DNA from 3 places in the Pseudomonas benzopyrenica genome. Region 2 is predicted to be linked to each of the others. Evidence: predicted binding sites of a transcription regulator. Region 2 holds the regulator's gene; each other region holds the start of a gene.

Region 1 (5,978 bases), 690 kb from region 2:
CCGATCGTTGTCGCGCAGCTGCTGCTCCTGGCGCTTGCGTTCGCTGATGTCCAGAAACCACACCGCGACGTTGCCGTCGAAGGGCGTGGCGCCGATCTGCAGCCAGCAACTGGCGCCCTGGGCATCCGGCCCCTGCAATTCGACGGACCAGGCGACTTCCTCGGCCTGGTGGTCCGCGCAGAGCTGCAGGATGCGGGTGCTGGCCCAGGGCAGGCGGGCGTTGGCGTCACGGCTGTCGAGACCCAGGGTGGTGGTCCCAGTGGGGTTGAGATAGTCCCAGGCGAAAGTGCCTTCGGCAGCGGGCACGGCGATGCCGAAGGAGACCTGCGAGCTTTCCAGCGCCACCCGCAGGCGGCGTTGCGACCGCAGGGCAGCCTCCTGGATACGGGCACGATCGATCACCAGCACCGCCTTGGACGCGCACAGGTCGGCCAGGCGCTGCTCGCGCGGCGTGGGCTCGCGTGCCTCCGGCAGGTGCACGGTGAGGGCGCCCAGGGTGCCGTGCAGGGTGCTGCGCAGCGGCACGGCATGTACGGCTGCGAAACCCAGGCGGCAGCCGATGGCGGCCAGGGCGGCGAGCTCGGATGCCTTTGCCAGGTCGGGCACCAGCACCCGTTCACCCTGCTCGATGGCGGCTGCACAGACGCTCTCCGCGGGAGCCAGGGCGGTCAGGCGTGCCTGGTCCTCGGCCGAGAAACCGGCGGTGACATGGAGCCGTGGCGGCTGGCCGTCTTCCAGCAAGGACACGCAGCCCAGGGGCGTCTGATGAAAGCGACAGAGGACGTCGAGAATCTCCTGCAGCTGCTGTGGCAGTGAAGGCAGTTGCAGCAGGCGATGATTGAGCCGTTGCAGGATTTCCAGGTCGGCGACCTGCAACTGCAGCTGCGCCTGGCTCAGTTGCAGGCCGCGCAGGTAGTCGTCGCGCTCCTCTTCGATCAGCCGCCGGGCTTCGGCGGCGGCCAGCAGCGCTTCGCCCACCTGGCGGATCTCCAGCACGTCGCTGTCGGGCAATACCGGCGGCAGGCGCCTGCCCAGGGCCTGAGCGGCCTCCTGTAGGGCCTGCACCGGACGGTTGATGCGCCGTGACAGCAGCAGGGCTACCGTCCAGGCAAAGGCTACCGACAGCACCAGGCCGCCGCCATAGAGGGCGAAGGAGCGATTGGCGGCCGCGGCCACCTCTTCGGTGGGGATCGCCGTGGTCACCGTCCAGCCGGAATCGGGCAGGCGCACGAAGGCCGTATAGACGTCGTGGCCTTCCCGGGTACGCGAAGTGCCGACGCCTTCTTCGCCCGGCTGCGCCAGGATCTCCGCCAGACCTGGCAGGGCCGGCTCGCCCAGGCTTTCCTCGTGCCGGCTGGTACGAGCGATGCGCCGGCCATGGCGATCGAATATCGAACCCACCCAGTCCTTGGGCAGGGCACGGGTCAGGCGCGCCGCGCGGATGCTCTCCGGCGTCATTACCGCGGTCAGCACGAAATTCAGTCGACCCTCGCGCAGCACCGGGACCCGGATCGGAAAGGCCAGAAGGCCGGCGGGACCGCGGCCGAGTTGCCCGATCACTGGCCGGCGTTGGGCGAGTACCTCGGCAAAGCTGTCCGGTTCGGCGAGAGGACCGCCAACGGGCCGGTTGACGCTCGATATGCGCCGGACGACCTGGCCGTCCGGCGTGGCGAGCAGCACCGTTCGCCAACCTGGCACCAGCGGCAGGATGCGCCCGACCAGGGTTTCGAAATCGCTCAGGTCGCCCGTCCGCAACAGGGGCGACTCGGCCAGCGCCTGGAGAATGGTCACTGAGCGGCGCAATTCGCTTTCGATGGTGGTCGCGGCTTGGCGACTGGACTCCAGTGCCCGCTGTTCGGCTTCGTGCTGCTGGTGTTGCACGAGCAGCCAGAGTCCCAGGCCGGCTACCAGCGCCAGGGGCACGATTCCGGCGAAGGCGATGGCCAGCAGGCGATTGCGCAACGGGACCAGACGCGCAGGGCGAAGCTTCGTCGGCGGCATGGGGATTTCGATTGAGGAAAAGTCTCATTCTAGCCTGACTGTGCATGGCATTTTGCCAGGGCGGCGGTTGCTCGTCAGGTTGACACATTCCCCTGGAGCCCGCGTCAGCTCTAGCCTGCAGCTCGTGGGGGGTACGCCGTTGATCGCCGATGGGTGGCTATTCAGCCAGTAACGGTAGCGCCGACCAGAAGGGGTGAATACGCCTTTCCTGCCTGGAGTTGCGCCATGCGTACCCTGAAATTGTCGGCCCGTTCGGCCGTGTGTTTTGCCGCCGTTACCCTGTTGCTGCTGGTACTGGCGGTTACTTCGGCCGTGGGCTTGAATTCCCTGTACCAGGCCGAACAGGATGTCGAGACCAACTGGATGGCCAGCATCGCGCAAACGGCGAAGATGGATAGCCTGGTACTCAGGTTGCGTCTGGAAACCCTGCGCATGGTGGCGTCGGAAGACGAGCAGATGAAGCAGACCGCCGCGGCGACCATCGCCCAGGCGCGGGGCCAGTTGCAGCAGGAGGTAGCGGCGTACCAGGCCCTGGTCGCCTCGCCTGAAGAGCAACGATTGGCCGACGCCGTGTCCGCTGGCGTCAAGGCCTACGATGCGCGTCTCGACGAGATCATCGTCATCGCCCGGACGCGTCCGGCCAGCGAGGGAACCGCCTTCACCAATGCCAATATCCGTCCGCTGACCAACGATCTGCAAGAGAAGATCGTGGCCCTGGGTACCTTCAACGAACGCGGCGCCAAGCAGGCCGGCGAACTGGCCAGCCAGACCTACAGCCGCAACCTCTGGCTGCTCGGGGTGATTGCCGCCATCGCCATCGTGCTCACCGTGGTGCTGGCTGTGCTCTATACCCGCAGCATCCTGCAGCCGCTGCGCCAGGTGCTGGCCATCAACCGGCGCATCGCCGAGGGCGATCTGCGCGTCGAGGCGCAGGCGACCGGCCGCGACGAGATGGCCGAGCTGATGCGCGCCACGGTGCAGATGCAGCAGACCCTGCGCGACACCGTCAGCCACATTGGCGAGGCCTCGACGCAGCTGGCGTCCGCCGCCGAAGAGATGAATGCCGTGACCGACGAGGCCAGCCGTGGCCTGCAGCGCCAGAATGGCGAGGTGGAGCAGGCTGCCGCGGCGGTCAACGAGATGACCGCCGCCGTCGAGGAAGTGGCGCGCAACGCCGCCTCGGCCTCGACGTCCGCGCAGCAATCGGAGCGCTCGACCGGTCTGGGCGCGGCCCGGGTCACCGAAACCGTCAATGCCATCCATTCGCTGACGGGCACCGTGTCCCATACCAGCGAGCAGATCGTCGCCCTGGCCGGACAGGCCCAGGGCATCGCCACCGTGGTCGATGTGATCCGCGGCATCGCCGAGCAGACCAACCTCCTGGCGCTGAACGCCGCCATCGAGGCCGCCCGCGCCGGTGAACAGGGCCGCGGCTTTGCCGTAGTCGCCGACGAGGTGCGCGCCCTGGCCCACCGGACCCAGGAATCCACCCGTGAAATCGAGCAGATGATCGGCGGCATCCAGAGCGGTTCGGAAGGCGCCGTGCAGGCCATGCAGCGCAGCCGTGACGAGGCTACCGCGACCCTGAAGATCGCCAACGAAGCCGGCGCCGCCCTGGAGGAAATCGCCCGCTCCATCACCGAGATCAACGAGCGCAACTTCCTCATCGCCACGGCATCGGAAGAGCAGGCCCAGGTCGCCCGGTCGGTGGACCAGAACCTGGTCAGCATCCGCGATCTGTCGATCCAGACCTCGGCCGGTGCCCACCAGACCGCTGCGGCGGCCCATGAGGTCTCGCGCCTGGCGGTGGACATGAATCGTCTGGTTGGCCGCTTCTCGGTCTGATCCGGACGTAAAGGTCAGGAAAGGCCCTGCCGAGAGAGCCTCGGTGGGGCCTTTTCGTTTCCAGGCTGCTGGCGGGCAGGGGTTGCAGGACCAACGGACGGGAACCCATCCGGGGTGCGTCAGGGTCTGCAGCCAATACCCCAGGAGAGACGGCCATGTACCTCGTCCAGTTGCTGCTACCCCTCAACGACAATGACGGCCAGCGCCTGCCAGGGGCGCTGTTTCAGGAGGTGCGCCAGGTGTTGGTCGAGCGCTTCGGCGGCCTGACCGCCTTCAGCCGGGCCCCGGTCGAAGGTCTGTGCCAGGACGCGGCGGACCGGGTCGAGGACGATGAGTTGCTGGTCTACGAAGTGATGACCGAGACCCTGGATCGGGCCTGGTGGGACGGCTATCGCCGCCAGCTGGAAACGGCCTTCCGCCAGCGCGAAATCCTGATTCGCGCCCAGCCCACGGAACGACTCTAGGCCTCGGCCAGTACGACCCGCGCGCGTCCAGCCCGCTTGGCCTGGTAAAGGGCGGCGTCCGCCCGACGGATCAGCTCATGGACGTTGAGCGTGCCATCGGCACAGTGGGCGATGCCGATGGATGAGGTGGTACTCAGGGTGACGCCCTGGATGTGCCAGGGCTCTTGCAGGGCACGGCACAGGCGCTCGGCCATGGCCAGGGCGGCGGTGGGCGTGGTATCGCACAGGTAGACGATGAATTCGTCACCGCCGATACGGCCGAGCAGATCCTCCCGCCGTAGGCAGGCGCTGACCCGGGCGACGAAGGCCACCAGCAGCAGATCGCCGAACTCGTGGCCGAATTCGTCGTTGATGGCCTTGAAGCGGTCGAGATCCAGGTAGAAGAGGGCACAGGGGCCGCTGGCGTCGCTGGCTCTGTGGCGTGCGATCTGGTCGAGAATGCTGCGCCGATTGGCGACCCCGGTCAGGGCATCCAGATAGGCCAGGGACTTGTAGCGACTCTCGCTTTCCTGCAAGGCGGTCTCCGCCAATTTGCGCTCGGTGACATTGCGGCTGACGATGGTCAGCAGCCGGCGTTCGCCTCGTGCGTCGAAGTGCGGGGTCTTGACCACTTCCCAGGTATTGATACGTCCATCCGGACCCATGAAGGACTTTTCGACCAGCGTAGGCGCGGCGTTTTGCCAAGCGAGTTCGTCGGTCTGGATGTTGTAGACGAACGCCTCGGCAAAGGCGGGAAAGCGCTCGATCAACTCGGCATCGGTGACGCCGACGTAGTCGAAGCCGACCATGGCATAGGCTTCGAGCACGATACGGTTGACGAACAGCCAACGTCCCTGACCGTCCTTGGCGACGATGAACTCCTGGATCGAGTCGAGGAGGGCGCGAAGATCGACAGCGGAATCGACAGGAGACATGGGCAGGGCCTGGAGGTCGAACGAATTGTCAGGTTATCGGCCTGGCGCGGCGGGAACTGAGGTCTGTCGTCCGGTCACCCGTCGCCGTGTTGTCGGTGAGAGGAGGCAGGTAAGGCGATCGGGGCGTTCGCCGACGAATGGCAGACCGGGCAGGCGCAGGCGTTTGACGGCTTCAAGCGAGACGGCTAGCCCGCATGCCCGAGCCGCTCGGAACCAAGCTGTGGCCTGCAGGCCGAATAGGGTATTCATCAGCTGCCAGATGTGCCCTCTATGCAGACCACTACAAGAGCCGTAACCGGCCAGCGCCCTGGGTCGACTCCCGTCGCCCTGGAACCCGCCAAGTCGCTCTATCGCGAGCTGCTGGTGGAAAAACCCAGCGGTGGTGCGCGGGAGCGGGCGCGGCACTATCTTGATGACCAGCTGCAGGCCGTGAGTGCCATGAAGGCCGACCTCCCGGCGGATCCCCAGGCGCTGGAAGCCTGGGTGCTGGAGAACAACGCCCGGGTCGGCGCCCAGTACCAGGACTATCTGGCAGCCCGCAAGGCTGGCGCGCCGCGACGCTATTTCGGCAGCAAGGCCCATGCGCTGTACTTCCTGCGTGGCGTGGCGCCTACCAAGCTGGTCGATGGCGCCTGGCTCTATGGCACGCTCGCCCACTGGGACGACTTGCGCTATCGCGCGGCTATCCAGATCTACCTGGAGGAACTGGGTGACGGTCAGCCCGACAAGAATCATGTGGTGCTCTATCGCAAGC
Region 2 (5,978 bases):
CCGCCTCGCTGGTGGGACGCTCGGCAGGCGCTGCCGCCACCGCAGGCTTGGGCGCCGCGGCCTCGGCGACCGGCGTCGGCTTCGGTGCGGGTGCCGGCGCGGGCTGAGGCGCGGCGACGGGCGCCGGCGCTGCCGCAACGGGCGCAGCCACGGACTCAGCGGCTACAGCAGGACCACTGAACTTGCCCTTGCCGTGCAATTCGTCGAGCAGGGATTCGAATTCGTCGTCGGTGATCTCGTCACCACCCGTCGCGGCGGCTGGAGCCGCCGCAGCAGGCGCTGCTACAACCGGTGCCGCGGCCTCGTCCGCGACGAACTTGCCCTTGCCGTGCAATTCGTCGAGCAGGGCCTCGAATTCGTCGTCGGTGATGTCGTCGCCACCAGCCGCAGCCACGGCAGGAGCCGCAGCGACAACCGGCGCGGTGGCCGGTGCCTCGTTGAACTTGCCCTTGCCATGCAACTGATCGAGCAGGGCCTCGAATTCGTCATCGGTGATGTCGTCGCCACTGGCGGCCGCAGGCGTTGCCGCTGCCGCGCTCGGCTCGCTGCCCAGGGCATCGAGCAGATTCTGGAAATCGGCATCGCTCAGCTCCGGCTCGGCGGCCGCCGGGGCGGTCGGCGCGGGCGCTGCGGCCACGACCGGGGTGGCAGTCACGGGCGCAGCCGGGACCGGCGCCGGCTCGCTGCCAGCGGGCTCGGCCAGGCGGGCCAGGGCCGCCAGCAATTCAGGCGAGGCCGGGGTCGGCTCTTCGCGTTCACGGACTTGACCGAACATCTCGTTGACGGAATCCAGTGCCTGCAGCACCACATCCATCAGCTCGGCATCCACGCGGCGTTCGCCCTTGCGCAGGATGTCGAATACGTTTTCCGCGATATGGCAGCACTCGACCAGGGTATGGAGCTGCAGGAAACCGGCACCGCCCTTTACGGTATGGAAGCCACGGAAAATGGCGTTCAGCAGATCCATGTCATCCGGGCGGCTTTCCAGCTCGACCAATTGTTCGGACAACTGTTCGAGAATCTCGCCGGCCTCTACCAGGAAATCCTGGAGGATTTCTTCATCGGCGTCGAAGCTCATTCCTGCACTCCCCAAGAGGGTCTGGGTCAGAAGCCCAGACTGGATAGAAGATCGTCGACGTCGACCTGAGCGGCCACGACGTCTTCACGCTTATCGGCATGAATCTGCGGACCTTCACCCTTCATCGTCTTTTCTTTTCGATTCTGTTCGATCAGCGCGGTGTGATCGTGACTGAAGCCGGTATAGCGATCGACCTGGCTGGCCATCATCACCAGCTTGACGAGGTCTTTCTCGATCTGCCCGACGAGGTTGACCACGCGTTTGATCACCTGACCGGTGAGGTCCTGGTAATCCTGCGCCAGGAGGATGTCGTTGAGCTTGGACGACAGTTGTTCGGCGCTGCTCTCGCTGTGGCTGAGGAAGGCATCGACGCGCTTGGCCAACTCGCGGAATTCGTCCGCGCCCATTTCCCGGCGCATGAACTTCTTCCAGTCGGCATGCACGGCACGGGCTTCGTCACCGAAGTTGCCTACCAGCGGGGCACTCTCCTCCACCAGATCCATGGTCCGGTTGGCGGCGTTCTCGGTCATCTTCACCACGTAGGAGAGACGATCGGTGGCATCGCTGATCTGGGAGACCTCTTCGCCGGCCATGCCGCGCGGATCGATCTCGAAGTTGACGATGGCGTTGTGCAATTCGCGGGTCAGCTTGCCGACTTCCTGGTAGAGCCCCCGGTCACGCAGTTGATTGAGCTCGTTGATGACATGCACGGCCTGGGTGAAATCGCCGCTTTCCAGGCATTTCACCAACTCTTGGGCGTGCTGTTTGAGATTCGACTCGAAGTCGCTGAAGCTGTTGGAGCCAAGCTGATCCATAACGTCCCCGCGGCTTTCTTCAGCCGTTCACCCGCTCGAAGATCTTGTCGATCTTTTCTTTCAGCACCTGGGCGGTGAAAGGCTTGACCACATAGCCGTTCACGCCGGCCTGAGCGGCCTCGATGATCTGCTCGCGCTTGGCTTCGGCGGTCACCATCAGCACCGGCAGGGTTTTCAGCCGCGCGTCGGCGCGGACCTGACGCAGCAGGTCAATGCCGGTCATGCCAGGCATGTTCCAGTCGGTGACGAGAAAATCGAAGTTGCCGCTCTGCAACATCGGCAGTGCGGTGTTGCCGTCGTCTGCTTCGGCGGTATTGGTGAATCCCAGATCGCGCAGCAAATTCTTGATGATGCGTCTCATCGTGGAAAAATCGTCCACGATGAGGATTTTCATGTTCTTGTCCAAGTCGACCTCCGTCCTAATCCGCACACACGCCATGAGGCGCGTCTAAGCAATCGTAGTAGCCTGAGTACCAGCCGGTTAACGCGAACGCCATTCCGCCAGCCGCGCCCGCAGGCGTGCCGCGCATTGACTGTGAAGCTGGCAGACGCGTGACTCGCTCACGCCCAGCACCTCGCCGATTTCCTTGAGGTTGAGTTCCTCGTCGTAATACAGCGAGAGCACCAGACGTTCACGCTCCGGAAGATTGGCGATGGCGTCGGCCAGGGCCTTGCGGAAGCGCTGATCTTCCAGACCGCGACCGGGTTCGAGTTCATGCGAACCGCTCTCCTCGAGCCCATGCTCACCACCCTCCATGAGGTCGTCGAAACTGAACAGGCGACTCCCCATGGTGTCGCCAAGGATGCCGTAGTACTCATCCAGACTCAATTTAAGTTCGGCCGCGACCTCGGAATCTTTAGCGTCGCGACCCGTCCGCGCTTCCACTGCACGAATGGCGTCGGTGACCATGCGCGTGTTGCGATGCACCGAGCGCGGCGCCCAGTCACCCTTGCGCACCTCGTCGAGCATGGCGCCGCGGATGCGGATGCCGGCGTAGGTCTCGAAGCTGGCGCCCTTGCCGGCGTCATATTTGCGTGAGGCCTCCAGCAGCCCAATCATGCCAGCCTGCATCAGGTCTTCGACCTGCACGCTGGCCGGCAGACGCGCCAGGAGGTGGTAGGCGATGCGTTTCACCAACGGCGCATAGCGGTTGATGAGTTGCTCCTGCTGGGTACGTTCCGAGGTTTTGCTGTACATGCGAAGCCCGCTGGATGCTGTCATGCGTGGGTACCGATGGCTGGTTGCACAAGGCGCTCGACAAAGAACTCGAGATGGCCGCGCGGATTGGCAGGCAGCGGCCAGCCATCGACTTTCTGGGCCACCGCACGAAAGGCCAGCGAGGCCTTGGCACGCGGAAAGGCTTCAAACACGGGGCGCTGCTTCTGCACGGCTTTGCGCACCGCCTCATCGAACGGAATGGCGCCCACGTATTGCAGGGCGACATCCAGGAATCTGTCGGTCACCTTGGTCAGCTTAGCAAAGAGATTGCGACCTTCCTGGGGCGTCAGCGCCATGTTCGCCAGAACCCGGAACCGGGTGACGCCATGGTCGCGATTGAGCAGCTTGATCAGGGCGTAGGCGTCGGTGATGGAGGTGGGTTCGTCGCACACCACCACCAGGACTTCCTGGGCGGCGCGAACGAAGCTGACCACCTGATCGCCGATGCCGGCAGCGGTATCGACGATGAGCACGTCGAGGTTCTCGCTAATGTCGCTGAAGGCCTGGATCAGGCCCGCGTGCTGGGCCGGCGTCAGATTGACCATCGCCTGGGTGCCCGAGGCCGCCGGGACGATGCGGATGCCGCCCGGGCCGTGCAGCAGCACGTCGCGCAGCTCGCACTCGCCGGAGATGACGTCGGCCAGGGTGCGCTTGGGCGACAGGCCGAGCAGAACGTCGATGTTGGCAAGGCCCAGGTCGGCGTCGAGCAGCATGACGCGCCGCCCGATATCGGCCAGGGCCAAGGCCAGGTTGACCGACACGTTGGTCTTGCCGACACCGCCTTTACCGCCCGTGACCGCTATGACTTGGACGGGATGCATGCTACCCATTGCCTGATACCTTTGATTGAAATCCGTCACACTTTAGACCAAGTGCATTTGGCGTGCCCAGGCATGCGATGCACCACTACCGTTCGTCTGCGCTAACCGGCGCGGCGGGCATTGCTCTGATACAGGCCGGCCAGCATGCCAGCCATGGTTTCTTCGCTCGGCTCCTCGGGTGCCTGCAGGCTCACGGCGCGGCTTACCAACTGGTGGCTGCGCGCCGGATGCAGGTCGTCCGGGATGCGCGGGCCGTCGGCGATGTAGGCCACCGGCAGGCGCTGGCTGATGGCCAGGCCCAGGGCTTCGCCGAGGCTGGCGGCTTCGTCCAGCTTGGTCAGCACGCAGCCGCTCAGGCCGCAGCGCCGATAGCTGTGGTAGGCCGCCTTGAGCACCTGGCTCTGGCTGGTGACGCCCAGCACCAGGTAGTTGCGAATCTTCAGCTGGCGGTTGGCCAGGGCTTCGAGCTGCGCCTTGAGCGCCGGATCGTTGGCGGGCATGCCCGCGGTGTCGATCAGCACCAGGCGCTTGCGCGCCAGGGGGGCCAGGGCCTGTGCCAGGGACTGGCCCGGATCGACCAGGGTTACCGGTACGTCGAGGATGCGGCCCAGGGTCTTGATCTGCTCCTGGGCACCGATGCGGAAGCTGTCCATGCTGACCAGCGCCAGGCTCTGGGGGCCGTACTTGAGCACGTAATTGGCGGCGAGCTTGGCCAGGGTGGTGGTCTTGCCCATGCCGGCCGGACCGACGAAGGCGACGACACCGCCCTCCTCCAGGATCTTGGCGTCGGTGGTCTTGGCCAGCTGGGCGAAGTTGGCCAGCAGCATGCGCCAGGCATGGCGCGGATCCTGGATCTTGGCCACGCTGTCGAGCAGGTGCCGGGCCAGATCGGCCGGCAGGCCCATGCGCTGCAGGCGACGCCAGAGGCCAGCTTGCTGCGGACGGGTGGACTGCACCTGGGTCCAGGCCATGGAGCCGAGCTGGACTTCCAGCAGTTCACGCAGGCCGCTGAGCTCGCTGCGCATGGCTTCCAGGGCACGCCGGTCTTCCGGCGCGGCACTGGCGGCAGGCGCGGCGGCGGCCGGCTGGGGGGCGCGCGGCGGCGCGATCACCGGCTCGCGACGGCTGTCGGCGGCGCTGATGGCGCCGAGCAACTGCTTGTCCTTCGGCGCGGCCGAGGGGACGCCCGGCGCACGGATACTGAGGTCGGCATGGGCCTGGGCGATCTTCGCATGGGTCTTGCGCAACTCCGCCTGCAGCTCCGCGTTGGGCGCGGCCGGTGCCGGAGCCTGGTAGTCCAGCGCCGCGGTCAGCTCGACCCCGCCGGCGACCCGGCGGTTGCTGAGGATGGCAGCGTCCGGGCCCAGCTCGTCGCGTACCAGCTTCATGGCTTGACGCATATCGGCGGCGAAGAAACGTTTGACTTGCATGATCTAGACCTCAGCCATTCTGGCCAACGGTAGCGACGATGGTGACCTGCTTGTTGTCCGGAATTTCCTGGTAGGCCAGCACACTCATGTTCGGTGCCGCCATCCGGGCGAAGCGGGACATCATCCCGCGGATCGCACCGGCTACCAGCAGCACCACTGGCTTACCCATCATTTCCTGACGCTGCGCCGCCTCGACGAGGGAACGCTGCAGTTTTTCGGCCATGCCAGGTTCGAGGAACATGCCGTCCTCGGCGCCTTGACCGGCCTTCTGCATACTACTTAGCAACATCTGTTCCAACCTTGGCTCAAGGGTGATAACAGGCAGCTCAGGCTCCATTCCTACGATGTTCTGGACGATTGCGCGGGACAGCGCGACGCGCACGGCACCGGCGATGGCGGCGGGATCTTGACTCCGCGGCCCGACATTGGCGATGGCTTCGGCGATGGTACGGATGTCACGGACCGGTACCTGCTCCTGCAACAGCTGCTGGAGGATCTTGAGCAGGGTCGACAGGGAGACGATGCCGGGCACCAGTTCTTCGGCCAGCTTGGGCGAGCTCTTGGCCAGCACCTGCAGCAATTGCTGGACTTCCTCGTGGCCGATCAGCTCGTGGG
Region 3 (5,978 bases), 910 kb from region 2:
CGAGACGCACCTGCAGCGCGCCGACCTGGACGCCGTGCTGGCGCGCTACAACCAGGTGCTGGACATCAGCCGCGACGACCTCGCCGAATTGCTCGAACAGGTGGAGGCACGCGCCTACCAGCGCAAGATGGGCGAATTGCGCTGCGCCGACGTCATGAGCCAGCAACCGGTGACGGCCCGCGCCGAGATGCCGCTGCAGGAAGCCTGGGCGCTGATGCGCGCCCGGCGCATCAAGGCGCTGCCGGTGGTGGATCGCCAGGGCTATCTGCTGGGCATCGTCACCGTCGCCGATTTCATGCGGCAGATCGACCTGGACGTGCACGAGGGCCTCGGCTGGCGCCTGCGCTCCCTGGTCCGGCCGAAGGCGCGCCAGGACGAACACAGCGTCGGCCGCATCATGACCCGTACCGTGCGGGTGGCCAGCGCCGACCGCTTGCTGATCGATCTGGTACCGGTGTTTTCCGAGAACGGCCACCGCCACATCCCCATCATCGACGGCTCGCGCCGCCTGGTGGGCATCATCACCCAGTCGGATCTGATCCGGGCGCTGTACCAGGCGGTGCGCGTCTAGCGGTTCAGACCTGGAAGCGATTCACCAGCCCCTGCAGATCCACCGCCAGCCGGGACAATTCCTGGCTGGCGGCACTGGTCTGGCGGGCTCCGTCGGCGGACTGGGTGGAGAGATCGCGGATGTTGACCAGATTGCGATCCACTTCACGGGCCACCTGGGCCTGCTCTTCGGCCGCGCTGGCGATCACCAGATTGCGCTCGTACATCTCGCCGATGCGGCTGTTGATCTCGTCCAGCGCCACCCCGGCGGTTTCCGCCAGGGCCCGCGTGGCCTGGGCGCGCTGACTGCTGCTGTGCATGGAGCCCAGGGCCTGGCTGGCGCCGCTGCGCATGCCCGAGACCATCTGCTCGATCTCCAGGGTGGACTGCTGGGTACGGCTGGCCAGAGCGCGCACCTCGTCGGCCACCACGGCGAAACCACGTCCGGCCTCACCGGCCCGCGCCGCCTCGATGGCGGCATTGAGCGCCAGCAGGTTGGTCTGCTCGGCGATGGCGCGAATGACGTCGAGCACCTTGCCGATGTCCTGGGACTGCTCGGCCAGGCGCTGGACCACCGTCCCGGTGGCCACGACCTCGTCGGACAGCGCCTCGATGGCGCCCAGGGTTTCCGCGACGCGAGTCTGGCCTTGCTGCGCGGCCTGGCTGGAGGCCCGCGAGGCTTCGGAGGTGGAGACGGCGTTGCGCGCCACCTCGTCCACCGCGGTGCTCATCTCGGTGACGGCGGTAGCGGCCTGTTCGATCTCCTGGTTCTGCTGCTGCAGGCCCTGGCCCGCGGCCTCGGTGACCGCATTGAGCTCTTCGGCGGCGGTGGCCAACTGGGTGGAGGAGCCGGCGATGCGCGAGAGGGTCTCACGCAACTGCCCCTGCATCTGCTGCAAGGCGCGCTGCAATTCGCTCACCTCGTCACGCCCCTGCACCGCCAGGGTCTGGGTCAGGTCGCCCTGGGCGACACGGCGGGCGGCCAGCAGCGCTTCGCGTAGCGGTCCGACGATGCTGCGGGTCAGCAGCCAGGCCATGAGCACCGTGGCCAGGGCGGCCAGGACGATCACCGCGATGACGATCAGCCGTGAAGCCTCATAGCGATCCGCCGAGACCTTGCCATCGCGCTCGATACCCTCGGCATAGAGGTCGCCCAACTCGCCCAGCTGCTTGCCGGTGCCGTCCACCACGGGTTTCATGTCCACCAGGGTCAGTTTGTTGAGCGCGGCGGTATCGCCCCGCCGCGCCAGGGCGAAGGACTCGGTCATGCCCTGCTGATAGGTGGCGAAATCGCGCTTGAACAGATCCCAGCGCTGGTGCTCCTCGGGGGTGTCGACAAAGACCTCATAGGCCTTGATGCCCTCCATGAGCACCTTGTTGCGCGCCTCATACTGGCTGACATAGGTGTCGATGTTGCGCGGTTCCGGGTCCAGCGCCAGCCGCAAGGAGATGGTGCGGATGCGCAGCATGTTCTCGCGGATGGCGTCCACCGCGCGGATGCTCGGCACCCAGTCGCGCTCCGTCACCACCTGGCGTTCGCGGATACCCGCCATCTGCGCCAGGGAAAACAGGCCGAGAAAAGCCACCATCAGGGCGATCAGGCCGAAGCCTAGCGCCGCGCGGGGCGCGATGTTGCAATTGCGTAACAGCATGGAATCTCCGTGGCCGCTGGCCCTGTTGTTGTCTGACAACGTATATCGGCCAGGACACCCTGCCCTTTAGCGCAGCGGTTGCAGCGAACCTCGCCGCGTTTTCGCCGTCTCACAGGCACTGTCGCCCATTCCGGGCGACCTGCCAGGAATGTTCGGATGAAAACCGGTCCCTCTCGCGCCTCCCCGTTCTCCGCGCCTCGTGCGCTGCTCGCCAGCCTGGTCCTGGGTGGCGGTCTGCTCCTCGCGGGCTGCGCCGGCAATCCGCCGACCGCGCAGATGGCCGTGACCCAATCGGCCGTCAACGAAGCCGTGAGTGGCGGCGGCAACCAGTTCGCCCCGATCGAGACCAAGTCGGCTCAGGACAAGTGGACCCAGGCCCAGGCGGCCCTGTCCAACGAGAAATACGACGACGCCAAGCGCCTGGCCGAGCAGGCCGAGTGGGATGCCCGCCTGGCGACTCGCAAGACCCAGGCCGCCAAGGCCGCGGCGGCGCTGCAGGATGCCCAGAACAGCATCCAGCAGATCCGCGAGGAAGGTCAGATCAACCTCCAGCTGCAACAGAATCTACAGAAAAAGGTGCAGCAGTAAGGCTGCCCGCTCTCTTGAAGGACGAAACCCATGCGTAAACGTTTTCTGCTTCCGGTACTGTCGGCCCTGACCCTCACCCTGGCCGCCTGCGCCACCCCGCCCAACCCCAACCTGGAAAAGGCGCGCAACGACTACGCCGCCCTCGAATCCCAGCCCCAGGCCACCCAGCTGGCGGCGCTGGAAACCAAGGATGCCGGCACCTGGCTGGCCAAGACCGACAAGGCCTACAAGGACGGTGAGAACGAGCGCACCGTCGACCAGCTGGCCTACTTGACCCAGCAACGCATCCAGACCGCCATGCAGACCATCAAGCTGCGCATGGCCGAGGCCGAGCTGAAGAAGGTCGATGCCCAGCGCGGCGAAACCCGCCTGAACACCCGCACCGAGCAGCTGCAGCAACTGCAGAAGGCGATCAAGTAAGGCCATGGGTGCAGGACTCCTTTGGGAATCCTGCACCCGGCACCGTGGTCCTCTACAGACCCGCGAGCGTCCTGCTCGCCATAGTCCGGAGGATCTTTCATGCACGCCATACGCCTACGCAAACCCGGTGGTCTGGATCAGCTGGAACACTGTGAACTGCCCGATCCCGGTCAGCCCGGAGCCGGCGAGATCCGTGTGCGGATCAAGGCCAGCTCGCTGAATTTCCATGATCTGGGCGTGGTGCTCGGCAAGATGCCGACCGCCGATGGGCGCATTCCCATGTCCGATGGCGCCGGGGTGGTCGAGGCCGTGGGCGCAGGCGTCAGCGAATTCGCCGTGGGCGATCAGGTGGTCTCGACCTTCTTTCCCCAGTGGTTGGACGGCGAGCCGACAATCGACGATTTCTCCACCACGCCCGGCGATGGCATCGACGGCTTCGCCTGCGAGGTAGTGGTGCGCCCGGCCACGGCCTTTACCCGCGCGCCCAAGGGCTACAGCCATGCCGAGGCGGCGACCCTGACCACCGCCGGGCTCACCGCCTGGCGTGCCCTGGTGGTGGACGGCAATCTCAAGCCCGGTGACAGCGTGCTGGTCATGGGCACCGGCGGGGTGTCCATCTTCGCCCTGCAGCTGGCCAAGGCCATGGGCGCCACGGTGATTGCCACCTCTTCGTCGGACGAGAAGCTGCAGCGTGCCTATGCCTTGGGCGCCGACCACCTGATCAACTACCGCGACGAGCCGGAATGGGGCGCCAAGGTGCAGGCCATCACCGGGGGGCGCGGCGTCGACATCGTGGTGGAAGTGGGCGGCCCGGCGACGCTGGCGCAATCCATCCAGGCCGCGCGCATCCATGGTCATCTGGCGCTGATCGGCGTGCTCACCGGCGTCGAGGGCCAGGTTCCCACCGCCAATCTGATGCGCCGTCACCAACGACTGCAGGGGTTGATCGTCGGCAGTCGCCGCCATCAGCAGGAGATGATCCAGGCGCTGGAGAGCAACGGGATCAAGCCGGTCATCGATCGCAGCTATCCCCTGGCCGAGATCGCCGAGGCCTTCGCCTTCCAGAAGGGCGGCAGCCATTTCGGCAAGATCGTCTTGGAGATCTGACAATGGTCAGACGAAAGCCAGACTGAGACCGACAGGGCTCTGCTAGACTTCCGGAATTGCCTCATCGCGTTCCGGATGTCCCGATGACTTCGTCTACCGCCCTGCCCTATGCCGTCGTCATCGAAGACAACAGTCTGCTCGCCGAGCTGCTGGGCAATCATCTCGAAGAACAATTGCAGTGGGCCTGTACCCGCTTCGACAATGCCGACGATGCCCTGGTGCATCTGCTGCAATGCCAGGAGGCGCCGGCCTTGGTCGTTACCGATCACTTGATGCCCGGCCAGTTGCGCGGCGGCGAGCTGGCGCAGATGCTGCTGCAGCGCTGGCCCGAGTTGCCCATGGTGATCACTTCCGGCTACGGCTACGAAATCACCACCACGCTGCCCCCTCAGGTGATCTTCCTGCAGAAGCCCTGGACGCTGGATGAGGTGGATTCGGCGGTACGCCTGGCGCGAGCGCGTCAGGCAGGCGACTAGACGCCCAGCTGACCGCAGGCCTTCAGCAACTGGTCGATGGTCCAGGGCTTGGGCAGGAACAACGCTCGGTCTTCGCGTTCGGCATACTGCTGGCCGGTGTATCCAGAGGACACCAGGATCGGCAGCTGCGGAAAACGTTGGCGGACCTGCTTGGCCAGGGCGAGGCCATCCAACCGACCGGGCATACGCACATCGGTGAACAGCAGATCGGGCGGTAGCGGATCGGCTTCGAACCAGCACCAGGCGGCATCGGCGGTGTCGAACGACTGGACGGCGTAGCCTTCCATTTCGAACACCTCCGTCGCCAGCGAGCGCAGTACGGGATCGTCCTCGACGACCAGCACAGTGGTAACGGCTGCGGAAGAAACTACATCGGTCATGGCAACGCTACTTCATTAGTACGACTAAATAGACCGAAATTACTCGAATTGGATCACAACCCTCGGATGGACGGCTGGCCGGTTGGTACTGGCACTTGTCTGATGCCGCAGCGGCTACTTAATTCCCTGTCTGTCGGAAAAAGGTGCCGGCAGATCGCTGGCCGGCGCCCGACTCTCTTACTCTAAGGCTCTCGCTGGACGTCACCGCCGTCTGCTTTCGCTGCCCACCTGTTCGAAAGATCCCATGGCTGAATCCGCTCTCTCTCACGCTGAACTCCAGGCCGAAGTACGCCGCCTGCGCGCCGCGCTCGACCAGTGCACCGCGCTGCCGCCCCAGGACGCCCAACGGCGCCTGGCAATCTTCGATGGCGCCATCGATTTCGCCATGATCGTGCTCGATCCGGCCGGGGTGATCGCCGACTGGAACAGCGGCGCCGAACGCCTGCTGGGCTGGACCGCCGCGGAGATTCGCGGTACACCGGCGGAGCGCTTCTTCACCCCGGAAGACAACCAGAGCGGCCGAGCCGCGCTGGAAATGCGGCTGGCCCTGCAGGACGGCCGTGCCGAGGATGAGCGCTGGCACCTGCGCCGCGACGGCACTCGCTTCTGGGCCAGTGGCGAGATGCATCCGCTGCACGACGACGCCGGCACCCATACCGGCTTCGTCAAGATCCTCCGCGACCGCACGTCCCAGCACCTGGCCGGCGAGGCCCTGCGCGACAGCCAGCGCTACGTGGGCGAGGTGCAGCAGCAGCTGGCGGAGAGCGAGCGCTACTGGCGCGGCCTGTTCGAGCAACTGGACGAGG

Evidence for each region. Region 2 encodes FliA, which starts transcription of late flagellar genes. Its sites were predicted from a motif close to CTAAAGTTTNNNNNNNNNNNGCCGNTAA; they were not measured.
Region 1: a site for FliA is predicted at 2,117-2,144, ahead of V6W80_RS12610 (methyl-accepting chemotaxis protein). Genes of this name have one in related genera too.
Region 3: a site for FliA is predicted at 2,244-2,271, ahead of V6W80_RS20145 (methyl-accepting chemotaxis protein). Genes of this name have one in related genera too.

The regions. Positions count from the first base shown of each region.
Region 1 is NZ_CP145723.1:2,653,325-2,659,302, reverse strand. Features, by position in the region: gene V6W80_RS12615 (hybrid sensor histidine kinase/response regulator) at 1-2,001, opposite strand, end outside; gene V6W80_RS12610 (methyl-accepting chemotaxis protein) at 2,227-3,846, shown strand; gene V6W80_RS12605 (hypothetical protein) at 4,002-4,310, shown strand; gene V6W80_RS12600 (GGDEF domain-containing protein) at 4,307-5,224, opposite strand; gene V6W80_RS12595 (iron-containing redox enzyme family protein) at 5,495-5,978, shown strand, end outside.
Region 2 is NZ_CP145723.1:3,339,231-3,345,208, forward strand. Features, by position in the region: gene V6W80_RS15790 (chemotaxis protein CheA) at 1-1,078, opposite strand, end outside; gene V6W80_RS15795 (protein phosphatase CheZ) at 1,105-1,893, opposite strand; gene V6W80_RS15800 (chemotaxis response regulator CheY) at 1,913-2,287, opposite strand; gene fliA (RNA polymerase sigma factor FliA) at 2,375-3,115, opposite strand; gene fleN (flagellar synthesis regulator FleN) at 3,112-3,942, opposite strand; gene flhF (flagellar biosynthesis protein FlhF) at 4,035-5,363, opposite strand; gene flhA (flagellar biosynthesis protein FlhA) at 5,374-5,978, opposite strand, start outside.
Region 3 is NZ_CP145723.1:4,246,178-4,252,155, forward strand. Features, by position in the region: gene V6W80_RS20140 (HPP family protein) at 1-571, shown strand, start outside; gene V6W80_RS20145 (methyl-accepting chemotaxis protein) at 576-2,201, opposite strand; gene V6W80_RS20150 (DUF4398 domain-containing protein) at 2,358-2,789, shown strand; partial or broken gene V6W80_RS20155 (DUF4398 domain-containing protein) at 2,820-3,203, shown strand; gene V6W80_RS20160 (zinc-dependent alcohol dehydrogenase family protein) at 3,309-4,316, shown strand; gene V6W80_RS20165 (response regulator) at 4,400-4,792, shown strand; gene V6W80_RS20170 (response regulator) at 4,789-5,172, opposite strand; gene V6W80_RS20175 (PAS domain S-box protein) at 5,417-5,978, shown strand, end outside.